DNA from 2 places in the Kangiella profundi genome. Region 1 is predicted to be linked to the other one. Evidence: riboswitches for the same ligand, from Rfam matches in the RefSeq annotation. Region 1 holds a riboswitch; the other holds the start of a gene.
The links. A riboswitch is a leader RNA that binds a small molecule or an ion and turns the genes downstream of it on or off. The one in region 1 is predicted to bind thiamine pyrophosphate.

Region 1 (11,575 bases):
ACCTTCTCGTGAAGCTTCTCAGACCTATACATCCATCGGCTGCTCAAGCGGTGGCCCCGTTGCACAGCATGAGCAAGCAAAACTGGCAGAGTGTTTAACTCAAATCGCAGCGACAGAGTCTAATGAAGCAAGGCGTTCTTTAGCTCAAAATAATATTGAATACATATACGAATAGTTTGTTTTTTAAAGAGTGCCGTAATACATTAGCTGGGGCTTTTATTGTTTGGGTCATTCCATGAAAATAATTTCTACATTGTTAGCTGCATTAATTCTATCTGCTTGCGCAAATCATTCAGGTACTCATTCGGGAGAATCAACAGAAGAATGGCTCCAGCAGCAGTATTCATTGGGTATTATTTATAAAGAGCAACCAAACCATGGTTTGGAAGTTTTGTTAATATCCCAGCACTCCGAAACCTTTCGTTCAGGTCTAAAATCCGGTTGGGTTTTAGTTAGTATGGATGGTGTTTCTTTGGCTCAAGATGGTGGGGCGCTACTCAGCGAAAGGCTTCAGGATTCGAGTAAACCTCATAACATCATGTTTGAAGTCGATACTGGCGAACAAATCATTCAAATGGAGTTAATGCGAGAGAGGTTTGGATTTAAACATAACGTTAAAGGTAGCTTTATTGAAGTTCATTAAAGATTGGTAAGCCAAACAGAAGTAGGGCATCCATGGGGATGACCCTAAGCCACGACGCATACTAAGACACCTATCAAAAAGGATTAAAATGAATCTTAATAAAGTAATAATGTTATCTATATTTCTGTTCACCGTTTCTTCTTGTAGTACTATTCCTGAATTTGAACGTGGAGATGTACCTGAAGAGTATGTCAGTATTATTCTTGATGAAATCGATTTGACTGACTCATCTTGCTCCCCCAATATTACCAAGTTAATAGAGTGCACAGATAACCGTTACGGTGTGCCACAAGATTATTATTGCGTATTAGCTCTTCAAGGTCATGATACATTAGAATCTAGCAGGGATTTTATTTATTCAGTAGGGGTTCGAGATAATGAGGCAGGTGTTTTTGGAAAGCTATTAAGCATAAATATATCCGGAGAAGTTGAGCTAATAACTGTAGTAAGTGGATGCCCTTATTGAATTAGCGGTTGCTTAAAGTTTTAGACTCACACAAACCTCAACAAAAATGGTACGTCGCGACGCAGATCCTGAATTACCTAAAGGTATTCCCTTCGGTCACAGTTTAGGCAGGCAATTCTCTAAGAATTACCAGTGAATTCCCCACATCCTTGTGGGTCAGATGACAACCTTTTAAGTCCTGCAATAACCAACTATCTTTACATTCGCTGTTTGTTTTTAAGACGTGTATAATGACACCCATTCCCGAGGGGTGGCTTTTAGCCTGAGATGAGGCTCGATGCAGTTGCAGTTTTGATTGCTTGAGCGCCAGACCCTTAGAACCTGATCCGGGTTATGCCGGCGTAGGGACAGGGAGTTCAGAAAATGTGCTTTTTGGGATTCTGGCTTTTCCTTTCTAGATTTCAAGCCATTCATTGACAGGGATTCAGTCAAGTTAGCTTAACTGCTTCAATTTTCTGTCTTTTCTGTTGTTACTCTGCATACCCCAACAATATTGTGCTATGTGGAGTTGTCCTTTGAAACACGCTATTCGTTCTTTTAAACCTTTAATCTTGGCCAGTCTGTTGGCGATGTCGCTTGGTGCTGTTGCTGAAGAGCAGAGTGATGATGACATTGAGACTCTGGTGATTAATGCAGAGCATTTGACTGAGAGTCCCTTGACCTTGCCTTCGAGCGTAACTGTGATCGATAGCGAAACGGCGCGTCGGAACAATGCTCATCATGTGTCTGATATTTTCAATTTAGCGCCAAACGTTAATTTCGCAACGGGTGCGTCTCGTGGTCGCTTTATTCAGATCCGTGGCGTCGGCGAGCGCAGTGAGTTTGTTGAGCCGGTGAATTATTCGGTGGGTGTGATTGTTGATGGCATTGATATGACGGGTATCGCTGGCGGTGCCTTGATGCTTGATACGCAACAGGTTGAGATCCTACGCGGGCCACAGGGGACGATTTATGGTGCTAATGCATTGGCAGGCCTTGTGAATATGGTATCTGCTGAGCCTGAGGAAGACTTGCTCAAAGTTTCCGGTTCTTTTGAGTCTTACAATGGTCGCAGCGCTTCTTTGATAAGCAGTGATCAGCTGTCGGATGCCTGGGGTTACCGTTTCGCGGTGGGGCAGTATCGTAGCGACGGTTTTACCGATAACATTTTCCTCGGTCGTGATGATACCCAGAATATCGATGAATCGAGCATGAAGGCTCGTTTGGTTTACCAACCCAGTGACGACTTTTCTTTGACCTCAAATCTGATTCTGGTCGATGTGGACAATGGTTATGACGCTTTTAGTCTTGATAACACACGCCAGACTTACTCTGATGAGCCAGGGCACGATCGCCAGGAAACCATAGGCGCTTCCTTTATTGCTGAATGGGCCTGGGACACGACCAAACTGCAAAGCACCTTGTCATTTGCTGATAGCGAGCTAGATTATGCTTACGACGAAGACTGGAGTCATACTGGAATTTGTGAAGACACGCCGTGTGATAGCGATGACTGGGGCTTTGATTGGTGGTATTCGTCATTTGATCGCTTCTTAAGAGATAACCGTAATCTGAGTCTGGATGTGAAACTGATTGGTGGGCAGGGCAGCACTGACACCTTGTCTAATCAATCTTCGTCGAATCAGTGGGTGGTTGGTGCATATTTTCGCGATCAGTCGGTTGACCTGTTACGTCAATATACTTTCAACCCTGTCGATTTCAGAAATCAGTACGATACGCGTAATGCCGCGCTTTATGGACAGTTGGACATTCCATTGATTAATGATTGGACCTTGGCAACCGGTGCACGTTTCGAACGCCAGTCGGCTGATTATATTGATAACCAGCCATTTGCGGATGATCGTTCTGAGACCTTCTGGGGTGGTAAGGTTTCGCTTGAGTATCAGGCCAGCGAACAGGCTATGCTTTATGCCTTGTTATCGCGTGGGTATAAAGCAGGAGGCTTTAATACTGCACAGGAATTACCGGAGTCACAGCGTGAATATGACTCAGAATACATGCTCAATCATGAACTAGGGGTTAAAGGTTTGTGGCCTGATGCTGGATTAACGTTGCAGGCGTCTGTGTTCTATCAAAACCGTGATGATATCCAGTCCAAACAATCTTATGTCACCTCGCAGGCTGATGGGCGAACGTTACAGGAAGGCGGCGAGTGTCCTTGTAATTTTACCGATTACAATATCAACGCTGGTGGTGCAAAAAGCTATGGTGCTGAAGTTGAGTGGAATTGGCGTTCATCAGATTGGGCGCGTTTGTACGGTTCTGTAGGGATTCTTAAAACTAAGTTTGAAGATTTGCAGAGTTTTACTCATGTATTAGCGGATTTAACTGCTAATCCACCTGTGCCTTATGATTTAACGGGTCGCGAATTGGCTCATTCACCAGAGCTGCAATGGATTGCTGGTGCTGATTTCTATTTCAATGAATATTGGAGTTTGAATCTGCAAACTGAATTTAAGGATGAGTTTTACCTGTCTGATCGTCATCAGGTTAAAGCGGAGGACTATCAGTTGTGGCACCTGGCGTTGACTTATGAGGATGCTAATTGGCTTGTTGAACTCTATGGCCGTAACCTGACGGATGAAACTGTCGTTAATCGAGGTTTTGGTAGCTTCGGCAATGATCCGCGAAAGTTTTATGAAACCGAACCTTATTTTCAGTATGGTACACCAAGAATTGTTGGTGTTCGCGCTGCCTATAACTTTTAAATATTGAGGGATTGGTGAAATGAAGATTTCAGTTGAATTAAGCTTGTATCCTCTTGATGATCAATTCCTGCCGATTATTCAGGATATTGTTGAACGTCTGATGGGGGATAAGCGTGTTGAGGCTATCGTTAATACCATGAGCACGCAGCTTTTTGGTGACTTTGAATCTGTGATGGCAGTGGTTAATGAAACCGTAGAATACTCATTCAAAACTTATGGCAAGCAGGTGTTTGTAGCCAAGTTTTTGAACAGCGATGTTAAGCCCGATTAGTAGACCCAGTTAACAGAGAAAAGAATAGTAAAACTGTATGAGTAGCTTCTTTGAAACCTTTGGCCAGCAAGTAGCGGCTACTTCAAACTGGGAGTGGCTGGCGGTTGCCTTGGCTATTGCATATATTCTATTAGCGATTAAAGAAAATATCTGGTGCTGGGTTGCTGCTTTTTTTAGTACGGCGATTTACACGGCATTATTCTATGACGTGAATTTGTTCATGGAGTCACTGCTTAACGTTTATTATTTGTTGATGGCCGTTTACGGCTTCTATCAATGGCGCTTTACCGGTAAACGAGGGAACGACAAGTCCATTAGTCGTTGGTCATTGAAAGTGCATTTGGCTTGGATAGCTGGGCTATCTATAGTCGTCTTGATTAGTGGTTATTTGCTGGATAATTACACGACCCAGGATTTTGCCTATGTTGATTCATTCACAACCTGGTTTGCAGTGTTTACTACTTATCTATTAGCGCAGAAGGTGCTGGAAAACTGGTTGTACTGGGTTGTGATCGACTTTGTGTCAGTGTTTTTATATTGGGAAAAAGGTTTGCTGATAACTGCAATCTTGTTTATAGCTTATACAGTCATGGCCATTGTCGGCTGGCTGGAGTGGAAGAAGCATTATGCCCAACAGAAAACCGCCTGAGTGGTGGCAATACTCAAATAGCTGCTGGCAGCAATTGGTTGAGTTATTAAACAAACTGCAGCCGGATACTGTTGCTCAATGTGCAAACCAAGCTAATTGGCAATTATTGCGTCAGGGCGATACCAATTCTAATTTTAAATTAAGTCTTACTTTCCAAGATTACTTTGTTCAATTGGTCGATCAGACAAAAGTTGAGCAGCTACCAGGCGGTTTTTATCGTTCTCAGACAAGACTGGTTAGCGAGAATCCAGCGCTTTCAAAGTGGCTTCCAAAGTGTTTGCTGGATAATGAAGAAATCCGTGTTTCGGTCTGGCTATATGCGAGCCCGACAGTGAGCCAGCATTTTAACAACCCCGATTTGATAGTTGATTTAAGTAGTTTATTGAGTGAGTTGCATCATTCTGAATTATCGTTGCCAGAGCTTGATATGAAAATGCATCTTGCGAAATATTATGAAATTGCAAGAGCTAATAAAACCGCCGATCCTTTCCGCTCAGAAGTGTTGTATGAACAAGGGCAGAAGTTAGTCGATTCTTTCGAGGCATCCCATTGTTGTCATAATGACATCTCGCCTGGCAACTTGCTGTCTGGACACCAGCTTTTTTTGGTTGACTGGGAGTATGCTGCTTTAAGCGATCCATTGTTTGAACTGGCGGGAATTATCTGCAACTTTGAGCTTTCCGATCGCCAGGAGCAGGAGCTAGTCGAAGAGTATCATAGGCAGTCGCAGATGATGGTGGATTTGGAAAAGCTAGAAGCGATGAAAGCCTTGTACAGAATTATCACTGAGCTTTGGTATATTGGTAATGCTTGATCAAAAAAGGTACTCCAAGGAGTACCTTTTTATATTTATATGGCTTTAATGCTTACTCTGAGTGACTATTCAAATAATCTATCGCTAAATGCGATAAAGCTTTAACTCCAACCCTCATACCAGCTTCATCCACATAGAAATCTGCAGTGTGGTGTGGTGCTACTTCACTAAGTGGCTTATCTACAGGCTTACCACCAAGGAAGAAGAACATGCCAGGAACTTCGTTAGCGAAGATAGAAAAGTCTTCAGCCCCAGTTACTGGATTAACAATATGAATATTGTCTTTGCCAATAACGTTTTCGAGTGTAGGCATCATTTTGGCCGTTAGTTCTGGATCGTTATAAGTTACTGGTAGCGAACTAGAGTAGGGCAGTTCAACGACAGCGGTTGCGCCCATGCTTTTGGCGATCAATTCGGCTTTTTCTTTCACCTGCTTTGCGATATTTTTTCGATCTGCTTCATCCAATGCGCGGATAGTACCAAGCATTTCTACTTCTTCAGGAATGATATTTGAACGAACACCGCCATGAATTGCGCCAACACTGACCACTGATGCTTGTTGAGTCAGCGGCATGCTGCGACTAACGATAGTCTGCAAACTGTTTACGATTTGAGCGGAGGTTACTACAGGATCAACTGAAAGCCATGGCGTTGAACCGTGTGCACCTTTACCTTTGATAGTGATTTTAAAGTCATCGACGCTGGCCATCAGGCCTTCTGACTTGATGCCAATTTCACCAACATTAATACCTGCCCAGATATGTAGGCCAAAGACCACATCAACGTCAGGATTTTTTAGAGCACCTTCTTTAACCATCAGTTCGGCACCGCCTTCTTCACCAGGAGGGGAGCCTTCTTCGGCTGGCTGGAATAAAAATTTAACGGTTCCCGGAAGCTCATCTTTCATGCTGGTTAAAATTTCAGCAACGCCCATTAACATAGCTACGTGGGTATCGTGACCACAGGCGTGCATGACTGGCACTTCTTTTCCAAGGTATTCGCCAATAGCAGTAGATTTGAAGGGAAGATCGTTGCGCTCTTTGATAGGCAGAGCATCCATATCAGCACGTAATGCTACAACAGGACCAGGCTTGCCAGCTTTGAGTACAGCAACAATTCCGGTATGAGCAACGCCTGTTTCTATTTCAAGGCCTAGCTCACGTAAATGCTTTTCAATGTACTTGCTGGTTTCGAACTCGCGATTACTAAGCTCTGGATTCTGGTGGAGATGGCGACGCCATTCTATGACTTTTGGCTCAATGGTATCGGCCTTTTCGGCGATAATCTGTTGGGCGTCCTGCGCGGAAAGGGATAGCGAAAACCCTGCTACTAGTATGCTGACAATAAACTTCATAAAAAGGGGTCCTCAATTTTTAAGCGCGTTCAGTTTGGCCTTTTTTGCCACTTAATGCAAATGTGATTTATCTATTGAGTCATGCATAAAGAATGATTGTTATGTTTGGAGAATCAATGTTATGTGAGGATGTTGCCTATTCTTCGATGTAAAAAAAGGCGCCCAATCGGACGCCTTTTGAGGGGTGTTGCTTGTTACAAGGGGCGTTACATGTTTAAACTTTTTTATGCACCATTTCTTCTGGGGCAAAGTCATCAACGTTTACGATATCAAGACGAGCTTTTTCAGCTTCAATGATCAGGTCGTATTCATCTTGAGTGATGATACCGTCATTCTTAGCTTGCTCAGCGTAGATGACTACTTCGTGATTATCAGGTTTGACGCCTAAAGTACTGGCTACTTTCTTGACCAGTGGTTCAATTTTTAACTGAAGACGTAAAGCACGATCAACTTCAGCAGCATTGTTGAACTCAGCAGCAGTTTTAAACATGCCGTGGGTTAGTTCTTCACGCATTGCACCTGGCTCTTGTAATTGACGAGCCACTTTACGCTGCAGCTTATCAGAAGGTGCTGAAACTGGCATACCCAGTGGGAAGACCACTAATCTTAGTGCCTTGCCTAACCATCCGATAGGGAAGTTACGAAGAACTCCATCAGCTGCCATCTGGGTCTGATACATACAGAAATCTAGTGACCACTTAACGATGTCTCGGTCGTGCTCTGGTCGACCTTTATCGTCATAGAATTTGAGTACAGATGAAGCAATGTACATATAACTCAACATGTCGCCAAGACGGCCCGAGATCATTTCACGACGCTTAAGCTCGCCACCCAGCACGCCCATGGTGACGTCCGATAGGAATGCCAGAGTGCTCGAGAAGCGTGTTAGATGTTGATAGTAACGACCGGTAAAGTCAGACTTTGGTTTAAACACCAGACGACTGCTGGTTAAACCTAACCAGAAGGTACGAATCTTGTTACTGGCTGCAAAACCTAAGTGGCCAAATAATGCCTTATCAAAATCTTTGACGGCCTGTTTGGTGTCTGGATTGTGTGTGGCGGCAATTTCCTTGAGTACGTAAGGATGGCAACGAATCGAGCCTTGACCATAAATGATCAAGCTACGGGTCAGAATGTTAGCGCCTTCAACTGTAATGGAAATTGGAGCGCTTTGATAAGCCTTAGCCATATAGTTTTTAGGGCCCATAATGATTGCTTTACCACCATGAACATCCATACCGTCAGTAGCGATCTCACGCGACATATTGGTGGTATGGTATTTGACTATAGCTGATGCGACCGATGGTTTTTCACCGGTATCGATACCCGCTGCGGTAAAGGTTCGAACTGCATCAATCAGATAAGTTTTACCCGCGATTCTGGCCAATGCTTCCATCACGCCTTCCATGTAGCCCACAGGGACTTTGAACTGTTTACGGATGCGAGCATAGGCACCAGTGGTGTACGCAACTGCTTTCGAGCCACCGGTTGCGCCTGATGGTAAGGAAATAGCACGACCAGCAGAAAGACAGTCAACCAGCATACGCCAACCGATACCGGCGTTCTTTGCTCCACCGATAATATAATCTAGCGGCACGAACACATCTTTACCAGTTGTAGGGCCATTCTGGAATGGAGTGCTGATTGGATGGTGGCGACGACCAAAATTAACCCCAGAGGTATCTGTTGGAATTAAGGCGCAGGTAATACCTAGATCTTCTTCATCACCCAATAAGCCGTCTGGATCATAAAGCTTGAAGGCCAGGCCGAGTAGGGTGGCCACTGGTGCAAGCGTGATATATCGCTTGTTCCAGGTCAGGCGCATGCCCAAAACTTCTTCACCATTCCATTCACCTTTACAGATGATGCCTTTATCAGGAATGCCGCCTGCATCAGAACCAGCTTCCACTGAAGTCAATGCAAAGCAGGGCACTTCTTCACCACTGGCCAGGCGAGGAAGGTAATGTTTTTTCTGTTCCTCAGTACCATAGTGCAGAAGTAATTCCGCAGGGCCCAATGAGTTAGGTACTGATACGATACTTCCAACGGTTGCACTGCAAGAGTTAATCTTAGTCAGAACCTGTGACTGAGCGTAGGAAGAAAAGCCAAGACCACCGTATTCTTTAGGGATGATAAAACTGAAGAAGCCATTTTTCTTAATGTATTCCCACATTTTTGGTGGCATATCGCGGTCATATTCCGAGATAGTCCAGTCATCAATCATCTTACACAGTTCTTCAACCGGGCCGTTTAGGTAGGCTTGCTCCTCTTCAGTAAGCTTTGCTGGTGGAACATCATGCAGGCGCTTCCAGTTTGGCTTACCACCAAATACTTCCGCTTCCCACCAGACAGTACCAGCGTCAAGCGCTTCCTGTTCTGTGTCGGAAATAGTCGGCATGATGCCTTTAAATACATTAAGTAGCTTACTGGAAATAATTTTACGAACTGGCTTTAAGTTCAAAGGGATAGCGATAGCTAGAAATATCACCCAATGAACATAAGGAATAGACACTTGAAGGCTGTAAAGCACTAAAATAGCAGCCAGTGCCAAAGTCGTTACCAGCAGGCTCAATCGGTGGTACAGCGCGATACCGAGAGCTACCAGTAGAACGATTGTGAGGATAAGCAAATTCATGGAATAACCTACCTTTTATGGATATCTATCAATAAAGAATGTGTGAACAACTTATCACCCTAGAATAACACATCGTACCAGTTTTGCTAGAGTGATTTTTTTGTTTCAAAGTTTGTAACTGCTTGAACTCAAAGACCAGTTGTAACAATATAGGCGTGAACAAAATATAAAGATAAATTGAGGAGCGGGAAATGAAACGTTTAGCTGTAGCTATTATTCACGGCATTGGATCCGAGAAGGAATTTTTCTCTGTTGAGTTAAAACATCGAATTGTTCAGGAGTACCTGAAGGGTGACCCTGAAAACCGTATGGAAGATGACCTGTTATTCCACGAAATCTACTGGGGCGATCTGGTTAAAGATGAACATGGCGAGCTGCTTAAGCAGTTAGATTACCGTAACGAACTGACCTATCAGGGTGTTCGTAACATGTTTGTAGATTTTATGCGTTTGGGGTTAAGTTACCGTAAAGGCAGTGATAGCGGTCTTTATGAAGCGATTCATGGTCGAATCAAAGAAAGCCTGGCCAAGTTTGCCACTCATCGTCATGTTGATACTGATTCAACTCCGATGGTGTTAATGGCTCATTCTTTTGGTTCGGTGATCATGTCCGACTATATCCATGACCTTGCTAATAATGGCGCAGATTTTAGTCCTTTTGAGAGTTTCCAGACCTTAGCCGGTATTATCACTTTTGCCAGTCCGCTAGGCGTATATTCTGCACATCATGATGATTTCCACGGCCCAATGCCAAAAGTTGGTAAGGCACTTGAAGATGGATTGAAAGATCGCGTTAAGTGGCTTAATTTCTACGATAAAGATGATGTGGTTGCCTATCCGTTGAAAAACGTTAGTGAAGATTACAATCAAGCAGTTGACGAAGATATCGAAATTAACGTTGGTAGCGCTGCGACTTCTTGGAATCCAGCTTGCCATACCGGTTACTGGGAAGATAAAGACTTCTATAAGCCTGTAGCCAAGTATCTTGGCGAAGTTAGAGCACCGCACGATTTCTGGAAATTGTCATAGTCTTTAATTTAAGCGACAATAGCTCAATCGTTTAATCAAGCTCCTGTTGGTGGCTGGATACAACCAGCAACTGGCAGGAGCCTGTTTGTTTAAGTCCATCAATAATTGACTGAGTGTTAATTGCCGTTTATGTCAAAAATTCCTAACGATTCTAGTAACGAACCTTCAAGTAAGCCTGGGATCGAACATAATAAGAATTCTAACCAGAAGAACCCTCCCATTCAGAAACTGATAGCTGAACAGCTTGCAGACTGTCAGCTAGTGGATCAGTTTGAGCTGTCAAAACTCAAGTCAGTTATCACCAAGCGTCAAAAAAATAACCAACCGGTAAGTAAGTTGACTGAAAAGGCTCAAAAGTTACTGGATGACTCTAAGCGAATTGTTGAGCAACGTAAAAATATCATCCCAACGGATATCGAATTTGATCTGGCCCTGCCGGTTTGTCAGGCCAGGGACGATGTTCGTAAAGCCATTGAAGAAAATCAGGTGGTAGTTATCGCTGGTGAAACAGGTTCCGGTAAGACTACTCAACTACCAAAGATATGTTTACAGCTAGGCTTAGGCGTTCATGGCAAAATTGGACACACTCAACCACGAAGAGTTGCTGCAACCAGTGTGGCCCGTCGTATTGCAGAAGAATTAAAAGCCAATCTGGGTGAGGTAGTTGGCTACAGCATTCGATTTAATGATCAGTCAAACCCGATAACACCTGTTCGAGTAATGACTGATGGGATTCTATTAAATGAGATAACTCATGACCCATTGCTAAGACAGTATGACACCTTGATCATTGATGAAGCTCACGAACGTAGTCTGAATATCGATTTTCTGCTTGGCTATATCAAAAATATTCTACCCAAGCGCCCTGATTTAAAAGTTATTATCACCTCTGCAACCATTGATGTAGAGCGCTTTGCCAGACATTTTGAAATTGACGGTAAACCTGCTCCAATACTGGAAATTAGTGGTCGCACATACCCGGTTGATGTCTGGTATCGACCTGATGA
Region 2 (11,575 bases), 1.1 Mb from region 1:
TCTGGTGCTGGGGAGTAGTTCAGCACTTAATCTGGCAGGTGCTCTATTTGCTGCGGCAAAAAGCGGTCCCGGCAAAACCATTGTAACTTTTGCCTGTGATGCAGGTGAGCGCTCATACTCTAAATTATGGAATCCCGAGTTCCTAACAGAAAAAGGGATACGCGATGATCTGGAAACAATCGAGCAGATGCTTGAACGATACCGGGCAATGGATGAAGATGTCATCGTTAATGTAACAAGGAGAGGTTAAACATGGAGCAAAAGCCACGTCTAAAATTACTCGATGCGCAATTTGACGTACATAAACTGTCCTCAGTGATGCAATTGGAGGATCTACAGGGAAATTGGTTTTTATCATCGACGGATGAAGAGTTATCCCTGGTTTGTGAAAGCTTGAACCGAGAACTGATAAAAGACTCGGTACAAAAGAGTGAGCTGAACTGGCGGTCCATCAAAGTTGAAGGGCCGCTCGATTTTAGCATGTCAGGAGTTATTGCAGGCCTTAGCAATGAATTGGCTAAGGCTGATATCCCAATCTTTGTCGTATCAACCTTTGATACCGATTATCTTTTAGTGAAAGAACGCAACTTAGCAGAAGCATTGGTGGTTCTTAAGAAAGCAGGCTATGTGTTTGTTTAAATTGATAAAATAGGAAAGGTCTGTACTATTTTGGCTTGCATTGCAAATCGGTAGGCAAAATGGAATAAGTTCGAAAATAGAAGTAATTATCATCAATTGACATAATATTAGGGACATTTGGCGCCAATTTAAGCGAATTTATACCTTTATTCCATTTTGTCGGCAAAAGAGAAAAAAAAATTAAATTAAAAAAATTAAATACCCTTTAATATCAACAGGTTAAATTTAAAAAAAAGGTATTCAAAGCATTCTGTTCAAAAAAAGGATGAATGCACATCACAAGCACCTTAAAAAATAATCATAAATTTCAATAAGTTAATTCAATAGCAAAAATAAATTGAAAGCACCGATTTATCGTTAATTCCTATCACTCAAAGTAACATTTTGAAATATCACTCTTTGCTAGTCTGTAAATGAGCAGCGAATAAGGTCGTTGCCACACTTAGATTTCAGATGAGGAAAATAGTGATGAACCACGAAGATGATAAAAAACCTGAAGGCACAGGCGACAGCAAGCCAGAACATGGCGGTGAAGGTAAAGAACGGGTCTATGAAGGCGAAGCTGAGGTACTGGGTACTGAAGAGATTCGCGGTGAAGAGAAAACCTGGTCGATGTTTGCCCACTTAGCCGCATTTGTTGCCATGGTACCTCTGGTGCCGGTCATCGGTATGGTGCTTGGACCATTGGTTGTATGGTTACTGAAGAAAGATGAAATGCCACTGGTAGCGGAAAACGGTAAGCGTGCATTGAATTTTAATATTACCATGTTTATTGCTTACTGTGCGGCGTTGATTCTGTGCATTATCTTAATCGGTATCCCAATTCTATTTGGACTAATCATTTTCCACTTTATCGTGACAATTCTGGCAGCGATCAAGGCTAGCGAAGGTGGTGTATATGAATATCCCTTCTCAATGAAACTGATTCAGTAATCGGTTAGTAAATGAAATTTTAAATTCTAATAATAAAAAATGACTCTCCACAGGGGGCGCTGTCGAATCAAAAACTTCGCCCCATTCTCCCCAGCGGCAACTTAGGTGCCGCTTTTTTTTATGTCTGAATAAAAGGACTGAGAAAAAATCTATGAACAAGTTTGTAAGCAAGTTTGTGAGATAGGGGCTAGGAATTTGTGACTTAGCATGTGTATAATTCGAGCAACTCTCGGGGTGCGCCTGAAGTTGTTGCCATGCAGCAACAAGATGTCAGGAGCTGAGATGCATGAGCAAACCCGTATAACCTGATCCGACTCGCATCGGCGTAGGGAAGAGTAATGCACAACCTATCTATTGATCTAATGTAGATCCGTTCTCATTACTTTTTTGCGCCGTGCAGTCACAAGCTGGAGAATACTGTGACCAAAAGCGTGACAAAAGGCGTGATAAAGAACGCGACCAAAAATAATTCTGTCGATCTTAAAACAAATCTCATCACTCGAGACCCACTGCCAAACTCAGAGAAAATTTATGTATCTGGTGTCGTGCACAAAGATATTCGTGTGCCTATGCGTGAGATTAACCTGACCAATGGTGAAACGGTTACTGTCTATGACACCTCTGGGCCATATACCGATCCGGCAATTAAAATTGATGTGCGCAAAGGATTACAGCAGGTTCGTAAGCAATGGGTAGTTGATCGAGGTGATGTTGAAGAATATGAAGGACGTCAAGTAAAGCCTATTGATAATGGTTACCAGGATGGTGACAAGGCTTTCGCTACTCATAATCCAGAACTTCAGCGAAAGCCACTGCGTGCTAAGACTGGCAAAAATGTGACTCAACTGCATTATGCACGTCAGGGAATTATCACTCCCGAGATGGAGTATGTAGCGATTCGCGAGAATCAGAAACGTGAAGCTTTGATAAAAGAAGCCAGCGACAGTGAAAGAGAAACTCGTCTTAAAGGCCATTCTTTTGGCGCAAACACTCCTGAATTTATTACCCCTGAATTTGTACGCGATGAGATTGCTGCCGGGCGTGCCATTATACCTGCCAATATCAATCATACTGAATTGGAACCCATGATCATTGGGCGAAATTTTCTGGTTAAAGTTAACGCCAATATCGGGAATTCGGCAGTTAGTTCGGGTATCGAGGAAGAGGTTGAAAAGCTGGTATGGGCAACTCGCTGGGGTGGCGATACGGTCATGGATTTATCGACCGGCAAAAATATTCACGCTACGCGCGATTATGTTTTAAGAAACTCGCCGGTGCCGATTGGTACCGTGCCCATTTATCAGGCATTGGAAAAAGTAGGCGGGATTGCAGAAGACCTGACCTGGGAAGTATTTCGCGATACCTTGATAGAACAGGCTGAGCAGGGTGTTGACTATTTCACCATCCATGCTGGCGTACTGTTACGTTACGTGCCGCTAACGGCAGAACGGGTTACGGGCATTGTGTCACGTGGTGGTTCAATTATGGCCAAATGGTGCATTGCTCATCACAAGGAGAATTTCCTTTATTCCCATTTCGAAGAAATCTGCGAAATCATGAAGGCCTATGACGTTAGCTTCTCTTTGGGTGATGGTTTGCGCCCGGGGTCATTAGCAGATGCCAATGATGCAGCACAATTTGGTGAACTGGAAACTTTAGGTGAGCTAACCAAAATTGCATGGAAACATGATGTGCAGGTCATGATTGAGGGACCGGGTCATGTGCCAATGCATATGATCAAAGAAAATATGGATAAACAACTTAAGGAATGTCACGAAGCGCCTTTTTATACTCTGGGCCCATTAACGACCGACATTGCCCCTGGCTATGACCATATTACTTCGGGAATTGGTGCAGCCATGATTGGCTGGTTTGGATGTGCCATGCTGTGTTATGTCACGCCAAAGGAACATTTAGGCCTGCCAAACAGAGATGATGTCAAAACCGGAATCATTACCTATAAATTAGCAGCTCATGCAGCGGATGTTGCTAAAGGACATCCTGGTGCGCGTTACCGAGATGATCAATTATCCAAAGCGCGTTTTGAGTTCCGTTGGGAAGATCAGTTTAACCTGGGACTAGATCCAGATACGGCACGTGAATTTCATGATGAAACCTTACCGAAAGATTCTGCCAAAGTGGCACACTTCTGTTCGATGTGCGGGCCAAAATTCTGCTCCATGAAAATTTCTCAGGACGTACGTGATTATTCAGCAGAGCAGAAGAAAATTGAGCAAGGCATGGCTGAGAAATCAGAGCAATTTAAGCAGCAGGGCGCAGAGATTTACGTTGAAGTGAAATAGCAGAAGCAAATGGTGAGCCTATGAAAGTCGGAATTGTTGGGGCAGGAATAGCAGGTCGATTACTAGCCTGGGAAATGGTCAAAAAAGGGTTTGATGTTACGCTGTTTGATAAGAACGCAATAGACAGCGAAGCGGCCTGCTCCTTTGCAGCTGCGGGAATATTGTCACCAATAGCTGAGCTAGAAATGGCTGAGCCAACGATTTATGAATTAGGGAATCGATCACTCCAGTTATATCCTGATCTGATTCATGAATTAGACTCTGAAGTATTCTATCGGCATCAGGGTTCATTAGTCACAGCGCATGGTTCAGATAAAGTTGAGTTAGATCGATATTATCGGTTACTTGAGACGAAACTTAAAAGCTGTGGTGAGCAAGTAAAAAAAATAAAAGTTGCAGATAAAGCACCTGAGTTGGCCCACCTGGGAGAAGGGTTATGGTTGGCGGATGAAGGACAATTAGACACCACTGCTATGTTAACAGCTTTGCAAAAGCAACTGCTAAAACACGGTGTTTCTTGGATAGAGCATACGGAAGTGAAAAGCATAGAGCCTGGCAAGGTTACAACAAAGAATAACACCTATGAATATGACTGGATCTTTGACTGTCGCGGATTAGGCGCAAAAGAAACCATACCCCTGCGGGCAGTAAGGGGAGAGCTTTTATGGTTGCATGCACCGGATGTAAGTATTAAATACCTAACCCGTTTAATGCACCCACGATATCGTATCTATCTGGTACCTCGTCCTAATAATATTTATTTAATTGGGGCAACCGAGATTGAGAGTGAAGATCGAAGTCCAGTATCCGTCAGATCGACCTTAGAATTGTTATCAGCGGCTTACAGTTTGCATAAATCCTTCGGTGAAGCACGAATTATTAAACAGGTCGTAAACTGTCGACCGGCATTACCGGATAATCTACCTATGGTAGAGTTGAGCAACAGAATAGGAACAATAAATGGTCTCTATCGGCATGGCATTTTATTAGCGCCTGCGGTCGTAGAACAGATGATGGATAAATTTGAACAAGCATTAACCGAAAATGATGAGGTTAAACATGCAGTTAATTGTTAATGATGAAGCTTTAGAATTAGACAAACCCATGAGTGTTGCAGAGTTCATCCAATGGTTTAAGCAAGAAGGAAATTTTGCGATCGCTGTAAATATGGAGTTTGTGCCACGCTCCTTATATGGCGAGACCTTGTTGAGAGAGGGGGATCGGGTTGAGATTGTTTTGCCGATGCAAGGCGGATAAAACAAAAAAATCGTCACAATTACTTTGTTATAAAACAGTATCCTGCAAGGTCATTTACTAAAGTAAACTCCCTCTGGGACACTGTTTTTTGCCGCGTACTTGTTTAGCTTTTTTGTTTTATCAGGTAAATGGAATTTATGAAGTTATAAGCTCAAGCGTGCAGGATTGCTCCAAAAACCCCTTTTGATTGAGCTGAGTAGTAGCCAAGACATAGCAATTCAAAACAGGACGTTTTGAATAGTAAAATTCGGGCCAGGGATGGAACGTATTTTACGGTGCGTTAAGTGGCTTGGCGGATACGAAGGAAGTTGAACGAAGTGAAACCTCAATCACGGGGTGGTCTTCTTTTGGTTACTTTTCTTGACCACGCAAGAAAAGTAACTCGCTGAGTAGCGAAACAAAACTTATTAGTCGCTGATATGGTAAGAAAATGGAACGAAAAACTAATATGAGAATTAAATGCTAAAAATCGGTAATAAAAAAATAAACAGCAGATTATTTGTCGGCACGGCGTTATACCCGTCGCCACAAATAATGCTGGATGCCATTAAGGCTACTGAAGCAGATGTGGTGACTGTATCGGTCAGACGACAAGGTTTGGGTGGGGAAACTTTCTGGAGGCAGTTACAACAATTAGATTGTCATTGGCTGCCCAATACAGCCGGATGCCACTCTGCGAAGGAAGCTATCACGACCGCTGAAATGGCACGTGAAATTTTTCAAACCAACTGGATTAAGCTTGAAGTAATTGGTGATGAATACAATCTTCAACCGGATCCGTTTCAGTTGCTCGAAGCCACTAAAGAATTAGTTAAACGTGGTTTTGAGGTATTTCCTTATTGCACGGATGATTTGGTTTTATGCCAACGCTTATTGGATGCAGGGTGTAATATTTTAATGCCGTGGGGAGCGCCGATTGGAACGGGCCGAGGACTTAGTGACCCTTATGCTCTGCAAACTTTGCGCAAGAGACTTCCGAATGTTCCGATGGTAATTGATGCAGGCTTGGGTCTGCCTTCGCATGCTACTCAGGCGATGGAAATGGGTTTTGATGCAGTATTATTAAATACAGCTATTGCTCAAGCTGATAATCCTGTATTGATGGCAGAAGCATTTAAAGATGCAGTGTCTGCAGGGCGCAAGGCTTATCAGGCAGGTGCTATGCCTCAGCGCGATCTGGCTCAACCAAGTACGCCCGTTTTAGGCACACCTTTCTGGCAACAGGAATCATGAGTAGGCAAACTAAACCGATGGTTTGGAGTCTTGCCGGACTGGATAATTCTGGTTTGGCTGGTCAACTTGCCGATGTCAAAACCATTCAGGCATTAGGAGCTCACGCTTGCAGTGTTACCACAGCGATAACTGCGCAAAATAGCCAGCGGGTAGTAGCGATCAACCCTTCAACAACAGAGCAGTTAGAATCACAACTCGAAGCACTACGCGAGTTAGGTGAGCCAAATGCTATTAAGGTGGGTCTTTTGCCCAGCATAAACTGTCTTGAGTTATTAATAGATTTCCTTGAACAAGCAGAAAAGTCCATTCCATTAGTATTCGATCCAGTCATAGAAACATCGTCGGGTACACAGCTAATGCCGGACGAAGTCATCGAACAATTATACAAGTTACTACCGCTCGTTACTGTCATCACTCCGAATATTGATGAGTTGGCAAGGTTAACCGGACAGGACACCAAGTCGATAGAAGATATTGAAAGTCAGGCAAAAACACTAATCGATTGGGGTGTGGGTTCGGTATTGGTGAAGGGTGGGCATTGGCCATCTGAGCGGGCTTCGGATTTTTTCATAAACAGAAATAATAAGTTTTGGCTGCACAGTGATAGAAAAGAAACGGATAATTCGCGTGGAACCGGGTGTGTATTATCGTCAGCCATAGCGACATCTTTAGCCTTGAATTATTCCATCGAAGATGCGGTGGTGATTGGCAAAATGGCCTTGAACCAAGGATTAAGGCATAGCTACCCTGTTAGGGAGCAAAAGGGACCCTTATCGGTTAAGTCATGGCCTATTGATGAGCAGGACATGCCACAACTCACCAAGCAGTATTCATTAAGTGAATACTACTTTCCTTCATTAGAAAAGCAGATATTGGGTTTATATCCAGTAGTGGATAGTGCCGAATGGTTGGAGCGGTTATTGCCCTTGGGTATTACGACCATACAGTTGCGAGTGAAGGACCTAAAGGGTGACTCATTAGAGAGTGAAATTCAAAAGGCAGTAGCTATCTCTAGACAATACAATGCCAGGTTATTTATCAATGACCATTGGCAGCTGGCAATTAAGTATCAAGCCTATGGCGTACACTTGGGGCAGGAAGATCTGGATGATGCGGACCTCGCAGCAATCAGTCAGGCAGGATTGTACTTAGGAGTCAGCACCCACTGCTTTTACGAGGTGGCACGTGCTCACGCGATAAAACCAAGCTATCTGGCTTGTGGCCCCGTGTACCACACCGACAGTAAGCAAATGCCCTGGATTCCACATGGAATTGAGAATTTAAATTATTGGAAAAATTTGATGCAGAGTTATCCATGGGTTGCCATCGGGGGCATCAATACTGATAGAATCGCAGACGTAGCAAGCACGGGTGTGTCTGGTATTGCGATGATTTCAGCAATTACTAAGGCCCATAATCCTGAACAGACAGCTACAAATATGATGCAACTGATTGAACAACACAGGCCTAGGGTATGAGCAAATTTGAGTGGCAGGAATCTGAAAAGGTACAGCTGATCAGTCCAGAGCAGTTAAAACAATGGGTAAGCCAGCAGGATGCACCCTTAGTGATCGATGTGCGAAACGGCGAAGAACATGATGCTGATAAGGCTTTACTGGAGTTTGCGACAGTAGGAACACTTAAAAACATTCCGATTACAGAGTTCGGCAGTCATATCAATCAACTGGATCCTGATCAGCCAACCGTGCTTGTCTGCCAAGTAGGACAGAAAAGCTTTAACGCTGCCAGCCTGCTGATTCAGGCAGACTTTTCCTGTGTCTACAGCTTGCATGGCGGCATGGAAGCGTTGAGGCGGGAAGCCGCCGAATAATAGACTGTAACATTCTGCTACAGTCTTGTATGAGGTATTTCGATATACTCATGAGGTTTCTATTAAATCGAATAATAAAGTAAGCATTGGGGATTTTCGTTTATGAGCAGTGAACAAGAACAGCAGCAGGAAGCCCAGCAAACAAATGAACAAGGGCAGCCAGAACAGCAGGACAATCTTATTTCGCGCCTCCCAGAAAGCAGTCAGAGACTCCATCCTGACTCCATCAAGGTATCAAGAATTACAGTAGCATTTGTTAGTCTTATTATTATGTTGGTACCGACGGTAGTAGCATTATTAAGCGAATCTTATCTGATCATCGCAATTGGTGTGGCGGCGGGACTCATCGTTTTTACCATTGGATTTATTTGGGCCAAAAAATCGTATGACTACACCTGGTACTGGCTGGCTGATGAAGGGCTGTATATTCAAAGCGGTGTCTGGTGGCGAAAAAAAACACTGATTCCTTTTAATCGAGTGCAACACACTGATGTGGCGCAAGGTCCATTAGAACGCAAGTATGAATTGGGCAAGTTGGTGACGCATACCGCGGGTACACGTGATGCATCAGTTTCGCTGGATGGCATATTGCTGGATACTGCTCATGAGTTACGTTCCGTGCTACAGGAAGAAGGCGAAAGCGATGCAGTCTGAAGTACAGGCCAATCGGCTGCACAAAATTTCCCCGTTATTTATTCTGTTCGAGAATATTAAGAAGCTGATATTCCCTATTGTATTAGCCTTGTTCAGTACCCGCAGTAGCTCGTGGGAGTGGTTTGCATTGGGTTTTGCCTTGATTATCAGTTTGGGAGCTATTATCCAATACCGTTTTTATCGCTACTGGTTAGAGGGCGATAAGATTCGAGTACAGGAAGGGATCTTTTTTCGCAACGTGCGCCAGGTTCCTTATAAAAAAATTCAGAATCTAAATTTAGTGCAGTCACCATTACACCGTTTGTTTGGGGTGGTTAAGGTACAGCTTGAATCGGCATCAGGTGGTAAACCCGAAGCGGTTATTAACGTGATCGATATGCAGGCTGTGAAGGTACTTAAACATAAAATTAATGATGAAGAAGAGCAGCTGAATGAAGAGGTCGCTCAACCTAAAGACAGTATCCTGAGCTTATCCTTTGGCGAGATTGTTCGTTACGGCATGATTACCAATCGAGGGCTCGTCGCTGTGGCCATCTTTTTTGGTTTCATCATGCAATTTATGGATGACCAGATTGAGCGATTGATCACTAACTATATCAGTCAATTCACACAATGGATTGATGGGCTGGTCAGCAGTATCGAATTCGAAAATGGCTGGCTTTACTACACCCTGATAACCATCATTGGAGTTGTCTCGGCAATTATTGCCTTGTGGCTATTGTCGATTGCCATGGCGTTGCTCAAGTTTCATGGTTTCGTATTGGTAAAAAATAAAGACAAGCTACAGGCAACCATGGGATTACTGACACGCCTGCAGGCGACCATTCCCATGACCAGAATACAAACCTTGACCATTCATGAGTCGTTATTGCACCGTTGGTTTAAGCGAATCGGTATCACCATCGAAACTGCCGGTGGCGTCAATAATGAACAGCAGGGTGTCAGTATGAAACAGGTGGTGCCGGTTGCTCCGAATGGCATGCGTCATGAATTGCTAAAAGAAATTCAGGGCGATGTTGATTGGGAGGCCATTGAATGGCAACCGATTAATCAGAAAGGCTGGCGTCGCGTGCTTAAAGTAATGGTTCTAATAGGTTTAGTCATAACTGCACCATTAGCATTATGGAACCTATATGCCTATCCGATCGGCTTTGTAATATGGCTAATCTATAGCGTTTATTACTCAAAAGCCTATGTCAAAGGGGCGGGTTATCACATCAATGGTCAATTGGTGGCCTTTAAAGATGGAGTCATTTTTACCAAGTACACCTTTGTCAGGTTACCGAAAACTCAGACTATAACGGTTAAAGAAAGTCCATTTGATCGTCGTCATGGCATGGCCAGCCTTGTAATCGACACGGCCGGTGCCATGGTCGGTGCACATCATATCAATATTCCCTATCTGGACCTTGGCGTGGCTATAGCGATTAAAGATCGTATCAGCGATAACATCAAAGGCACCAAGTTCAATTGGTAATTAATCATTCCAATTGCTGATGACTAACCTATCAGAGTCAGTCTTAGACTGGCTCTGAGTTCCATTGAAAGCATCTATCGGCGGTATATTTTTCATACCGTAATAGAGTAAATTTCAGGCGTAGATGTTAGAATGGCGTCAATTTTATCAGTTTCAAACTGCCTGCCATAAGCGGGTATCCAATATTCAGAAGGTTATTTCATGAATCAAGAATTTCTCAAGCATATTCAGCAAAACATTGACGAAGTTAAGGAAGCCGGTCTCTATAAGAAAGAAAGGGTCATCGACTCACAACAGGCCGCCGATATTCATGTCACAACAGGTGAGAGTGTTCTCAATTTTTGCGCCAATAACTATCTTGGTTTGGCTAACAGTCCTGAGCTGATTAAGGCTGGTCAGGAAGCGCTGGACCATTATGGTTACGGCATGGCTTCCGTACGCTTTATCTGTGGTACGCAAGATGTGCATAAAGAACTGGAAAAGCGTATAAGCGATTTTCTAGGTATGGAAGATACGATTCTTTATTCTTCCTGTTTTGATGCCAATGGTGGTTTGTTTGAAACCTTATTGGATCCGGAAGATGCGGTCATTTCTGATGCATTGAATCATGCTTCGATTATCGACGGTGTTCGTTTATGTAAAGCAAAGCGTTACCGCTATGCCAATAACGACATGGCCGATCTTGAAAAGCAATTGCAACAGGCAGATGCCGATGGCGCACGCTATAAGCTGATTGTAACTGATGGGGTATTCTCAATGGACGGCATCATTGCCGACCTTAAGTCAGTCTGTGACTTGGCCGATAAATACAATGCGTTAGTTATGGTTGATGATTCACATGCGGTGGGCTTTATTGGTGAGAAAGGTAAAGGCTCACATGAGTTCTGTGATGTGATGGGTCGCGTGGACATTATTACTGGTACTTTAGGTAAAGCACTTGGTGGCGCATCCGGTGGTTACACCGCAGCCAGCAAAGAAGTCGTTGAATGGTTACGTCAGCGTTCACGTCCGTATTTATTCTCAAATACTTTGGCGCCAGTGATTGCCGCCGCCAGTCTGAAAGTTCTGGATATGCTGGAAAATGGCGATGAGTTACGCAAGAAACTGCGTCGTAACAGTGAATACTTCCGCGAAAAAATGACCGCTTTAGGTTTTGAATTGGTGCCAGGCGAACATCCTATTATCCCAGTGATGCTTGGTGATGCCGCATTAGCCAGCAAGTTTGCTGACATGATGTTGCAAGAAGGC

Region 2: it holds a riboswitch for thiamine pyrophosphate, as region 1 does, so the genes downstream of both, thiC (phosphomethylpyrimidine synthase ThiC) here and CW740_RS05530 (TonB-dependent receptor) in region 1, are expected to answer to the same signal.

Annotation. Positions count from the first base shown of each region.
Region 1 is NZ_CP025120.1:1,170,799-1,182,373, forward strand. It holds gene CW740_RS05515 (alpha/beta hydrolase family protein) at 1-175, shown strand, start outside; gene CW740_RS05520 (hypothetical protein) at 236-643, shown strand; gene CW740_RS05525 (hypothetical protein) at 732-1,109, shown strand; TPP riboswitch at 1,346-1,475, shown strand; gene CW740_RS05530 (TonB-dependent receptor) at 1,625-3,817, shown strand; gene CW740_RS05535 (hypothetical protein) at 3,837-4,088, shown strand; gene pnuC (nicotinamide riboside transporter PnuC) at 4,126-4,737, shown strand; gene CW740_RS05545 (phosphotransferase) at 4,715-5,551, shown strand; gene CW740_RS05550 (amidohydrolase) at 5,604-6,905, opposite strand; gene CW740_RS05555 (acyl-CoA dehydrogenase) at 7,120-9,540, opposite strand; gene CW740_RS05560 (hypothetical protein) at 9,732-10,568, shown strand; gene hrpA (ATP-dependent RNA helicase HrpA) at 10,698-11,575, shown strand, end outside.
Region 2 is NZ_CP025120.1:72,812-84,386, forward strand. It holds gene CW740_RS00360 (cysteine synthase A) at 1-250, shown strand, start outside; gene CW740_RS00365 (ACT domain-containing protein) at 253-639, shown strand; gene CW740_RS00370 (DUF4870 domain-containing protein) at 1,108-1,572, shown strand; TPP riboswitch at 1,793-1,921, shown strand; gene thiC (phosphomethylpyrimidine synthase ThiC) at 2,016-3,875, shown strand; gene thiO (glycine oxidase ThiO) at 3,896-4,951, shown strand; gene thiS (sulfur carrier protein ThiS) at 4,935-5,132, shown strand; gene CW740_RS00390 (thiazole synthase) at 5,592-6,365, shown strand; gene thiE (thiamine phosphate synthase) at 6,362-7,843, shown strand; gene CW740_RS00400 (rhodanese-like domain-containing protein) at 7,840-8,196, shown strand; gene CW740_RS00405 (PH domain-containing protein) at 8,299-8,850, shown strand; gene CW740_RS00410 (PH domain-containing protein) at 8,840-10,327, shown strand; gene CW740_RS00415 (glycine C-acetyltransferase) at 10,529-11,575, shown strand, end outside.